DNA from 2 places in the Bradyrhizobium sp. ORS 285 genome. Region 2 is predicted to be linked to the other one. Evidence: predicted binding sites of a transcription regulator. Region 2 holds the regulator's gene; the other holds the start of a gene.

Evidence for each region. The regulator LexA, encoded in region 2, represses DNA repair genes until DNA is damaged. The targets are predictions, from matches to a motif close to TGTTCNNNNTGTGTTCNG.
Region 1: BRAD285_RS27100 (ribonuclease T2) is a predicted target of LexA. The motif match lies at 1,251-1,268, and genes of this name have one in related genera.

What each region holds. Positions count from the first base shown of each region.
Region 1 is NZ_LT859959.1:6,023,004-6,025,201, reverse strand. It holds gene BRAD285_RS27105 (23S rRNA (adenine(2030)-N(6))-methyltransferase RlmJ) at 1-306, opposite strand, end outside; gene BRAD285_RS27100 (ribonuclease T2) at 505-1,209, opposite strand; gene BRAD285_RS27095 (hypothetical protein) at 1,350-1,814, opposite strand; gene BRAD285_RS27090 (hypothetical protein) at 1,983-2,198, shown strand, end outside.
Region 2 is NZ_LT859959.1:3,213,091-3,215,288, reverse strand. It holds gene glp (gephyrin-like molybdotransferase Glp) at 1-339, shown strand, start outside; gene lexA (transcriptional repressor LexA) at 543-1,241, shown strand; gene BRAD285_RS14435 (hypothetical protein) at 1,544-1,984, shown strand; gene BRAD285_RS14430 (ComEC/Rec2 family competence protein) at 2,100-2,198, opposite strand, start outside.

The sequences.
Region 1 (2,198 bases), 2.8 Mb from region 2:
CGAGCCGGGATAGGCGACGAGCTCGGCCTTCGGATTGAACGATCGGACGACGTCGAGATATGGTTGAAGCAGTGCATAGGCTTCGTCCGACAGACGCGCCTGTAGCAGCCGCGCGATGCCGGTGAGGTACTCGCCGCTGCGCGTCGCCTCGTCGCCGGTAAGGTCATAGAGACCGGCGCCGGCATGGGTATCGATCACCCGGAATGCCGCCGGCTTCTCCTGCAAATAGATCAGGATGCGCGTCAGCACGATGTGCTTGATGACGTCGGCGAAGCCGCCGGCATGAAAGGCGTGTCGGTAGTTCATGCCGCCGGAGTTACGCCGTTCCGCGCCAAAAGGGTACCCCGTCGTTGTCGTCCGCCGCCGGCGATCGAACCGGACCTGCGGCCGAGCCGCTGGAGCTTCTAAAGCGCGATGAGATCAGGATGAATCGTCATCGCACTTTAGGTTATTGTTTGCGCATGATCTTTTCGGAAAACCGCTGCGCACTTTTCCGGATCATGCTTAGCCGCCGCGCACCGGCGGCATGTTGACCTCATCGCGGCGGCAGGCCTGGCGGTCGACCTCGTCACAGCTGCGGAACTCCAGGTCCTTGGAGAGGCAGATCCGCACTTCGCTCAGCCGGGTGCGATTGCAGGTCACGGCAATGCTTGAGGTCGTCAGCTTGGGGTTGGCCTTGATGAAGGCTTCCTCGATCGCGGCCGGAGATACCGTCTTCGCTTCCGACAGATCGAGGAATTCCGGCGGGATCTTGATGGCGGCGCGGGCTTTGCGAATCGCCTCGAAATAGGCCTTCGCCGACAGGCCGGCGCAGGTGCCGTGCTTGTCCCACTCGTTGTAGATCAGGCCCGGCGCCGGCATCAGATCGAGCATCGAGGTCATGATGTTGCGCGGCAGGCGCGGCGCCGGCTGCTCGCAATATTCCGGATAGCCGGTCTCATATTGCGGCCACAGCCCGTGCACGACGAAGGAGTAGGGCCGGCCGCTGCATTGCTGTGAGCGGCTGCCCCGGCCGCCGCGCTCCTCGGCCTCGGCGCAGAACGACGGCGACCAGGACAGCGACAGTACGTAAAAGTCGAATGCACCCGGCGCGTTCTGGCGGCGGTCCTGCGCGTCGGCCGGCCTTATGGCGAGCGCGCCGATCAGCAGGGTCAGGCAGACGATCGTTCTGGCAAAGAAGACGGCAGGTCGGCGCAGGCAATCGAACATGGCGAACTCCCCCGGACAATGGCGGGAGCCTACCAGCACTTCGGAACATTTCAAGAACAAAAATGGCTGCCCGGAGGCAGCCACATCGCATGTTCGGAGGATGGGTTCAGACCAATCTGCCTTGAACGGCGATTGCCGAATCAGGGCTTGGCGGCGCGGCAGGCCGGATTGAACGCCCAGTTGCGGTCCAGGCCGACGACGCAGAATTCGACACCCTGGTCATAACCGGCGAAGCCGCCGTCCTCGATGATCGAGAAATTGACGGTGCGCGCCTTGCCGTCGCTGATCATCACGCTGCCGGTGCAGAAGCGGCGCGGAATGTTGTCGGACTGCCAGGGACGGAAGGCGATCTCATGGACATTGGCGACGCCGGTGATCTGCAGCGACGAATTCCAGAAGGTGCTTTCCTTCTCCTGGAATCGGCTGACGATGGTCGGGATGGCTGCCTCGCAGGGGGCGACCCGGCCTTCATATTTGGGCCCCGACAGCCAGAAGTTCAGCTCGAGCGGATTGGCGGCATGCGCCGGGGCCGTCGCGACCAGGGCGGCAACCAACGCGCCGCAGGCGGCGCCGAATGTCTTGATCGAGGAGCTGAAGTCGCGCATGGGCCGTCCGAAAGGCTGATCCGGGAGCGTGGACCGTGCCGCGGCGGCCACAGGAGGTCAAGTGCAACGCGGCAACACTCCACGATTAGTCCTGTTAACCGATGAGCGGTGTTCTTTTCTTGGCCGGACAGGACCTTTAGAATGGCAGGCCAGCGCAAGGAGAATGCAATGCGGACGCTCAAGGCCGGATTCGTGAAGACTGCAGGCCTGGTGGCCTTGGGAACGTTGCTGACCGCCGCGGCCGCCCAGGCCGACGTGGTGCCGGCCTTCAAGGGCAACGACACCGGCGGCATCATTTCCTATCAGCTGGCCCAGACCACCGACGCGCGCCAGCTCGCGGTCGACCATTGCGCCTCCTACGGCAAGGTCGCGAAGTTCAAGGCT
Region 2 (2,198 bases):
CGCGTGATCGGCCTGCCGGGCAATCCGGTGTCGTCCTATGTCTGCGCCATCCTGTTCCTGGTGCCGTTGATTCGCAGCCTGCTCGGCCGCGAGGCGCTGCTGCCGCGCGAGACCGCCCTGCTCGGCCGCGAGCTCGGCGCCAATGATTCGCGCGAGGACTATCTGCGCGCGCAGCTCGAGGAGCGCGCCGACGGCACGCTGGTCGCGACCCCTGTGACGCAGCAGGATTCGTCGCTGCTCGGCAATCTCGCGCTCTCGCAGGCACTCGTCATTCGTCCCGCCTTTGCGCCAAAGGCCCCTGCGGGAAGCCCCTGCGAGATCCTGCGGCTGCCGAACTGAGCCGCGTCCCCCGGCAAAGCCCGGTCCGTTCATCATATTTTTAGGATTGCGGAACACACATCGAACATATAGTGTCCGTTCATGATTTGTTTTTAGTATGTTGCGGAACGACGCGAAGACGCTCGTCCGGCTCGCAGAGAGATGAGGAGCTCCGATCGAGGAGCTCGCGAGTCGGACGACATCAAACCGGGGACCAGGTCGAGATGCTGACGCGCAAACAGTACGAACTTCTGCGGTTCATCAACGAACGGCTCAAGGAAGCCGGCGTGCCGCCGTCCTTCGACGAGATGAAGGACGCGCTCGACCTGCGTTCGAAGTCCGGCATTCACCGCCTGATCACCGCCCTGGAGGAGCGCGGCTTCATCCGCCGGCTGCCCAATCGCGCCCGCGCCATCGAGGTCATCAAGCTGCCCGAGCTGTCGCAGGCCGCCGGCAACCGCCGCGGCTTCACGCCGTCGGTGATCGAGGGCAATCTCGGCAAGGTTCGCACGTCGACACCGGCGCTTGATGATGGCGAGCGCCCGGTGGCGGTGCCGGTGATGGGCCGCATCGCCGCGGGTACGCCGATCGAGGCGCTGCAGACGCGCAGCCACACCATCAGCGTGCCGGCCGACATGCTCGGCAATGGCGATCACTATGCGCTGGAGGTGCGCGGCGATTCGATGGTCGACGCCGGCATCCTCGACGGCGACATGGCGCTGATCCAGCGCAACGAGACCGCCGACACCGGCGATATCGTGGTGGCGCTGATCGACGATGAGGAAGCCACCCTGAAGCGCTTCCGCCGCCGCGGCGCATCGATCGCGCTCGAGCCGGCCAATACCGCCTATGAGGTGCGCATCCTGCCGCCCAACCGGGTGAAGATCCAGGGCAAGCTGGTCGGGCTGTATCGCAAGTACTGATCGCGCACGCCGCGCAGTCGCGGTGATGCACCGCGGTTAGCATCGCGAGATGCACAATCGGTCGGCTAAGCGCGAACGAGCTTCGCGCGTAGCTCAAAAACAAGTCACACGCGAGCGCACCCTATGATGTGCAGCGCGGCATGCTCAAACGCTTGTGATCGTCAGCGGCTGCACGCGATGAAGATCAGCGCAGAATTGCCGCGAAGCGCGCGCTAACATTCTCCTCGATGTCCACTCTGATAGAGGCCTGCGCCTGTCCGGGGGGAGCGTGGGTCAGCTATCTCTGAACGAGGAGCGATCCGATGTGTGACTACAGCCTCCATGCCGTTGCCTCCCGTCCCGCCAAAGTCGGCGAGACGCTGATCTCGACGACGTTCCGCGGCACTGCAACCCGCGGCTTCGCGCTGGAAAGCGAGCCGACCGTTGCGGTGTGCATGCTGCCCGGCACCGAGCTCGCCTTCGCCGAGGACGTCCGCTACGACAGCCGCTGGCTGTGGACGCGGACCATCCGCGAGCGCGTCGCCAAGTTCAACACCATCGAGAAGCACATTCCCGATCGCCATCACGACGCGATCGAGTTCGCCGACGGCCGCCACGTCCTGGTGACACAGCTCTGCGAGGGCCAGCGCGTGACGGTGCTGCAATTGCCCGTCACCAAGCAGCCCGGCGAGCACCGTCCCGAGCAGGCAGAGGAGCGGCCGGCGGCGCAGACCCCATCGATCCGGCGCATCAGCATCACCTGACGATCTGATCGCCAACTGATCGCATTCCTCGGATCGCGCGCCAACATCGCGGCGGCTCTCGGCCGGCATCTGCCGGTGCCGAGGGCCGTCGCGCAGCAATGAGCGATCCACCGAACTAATCGTCGACGCCCTGCTCCGACTCTGGCGGCGTCGCATCCTGAACGCGCGACGCGGGCGCGCGCGGCACCAATGTCGGTTCGAACTCGGTCGCATC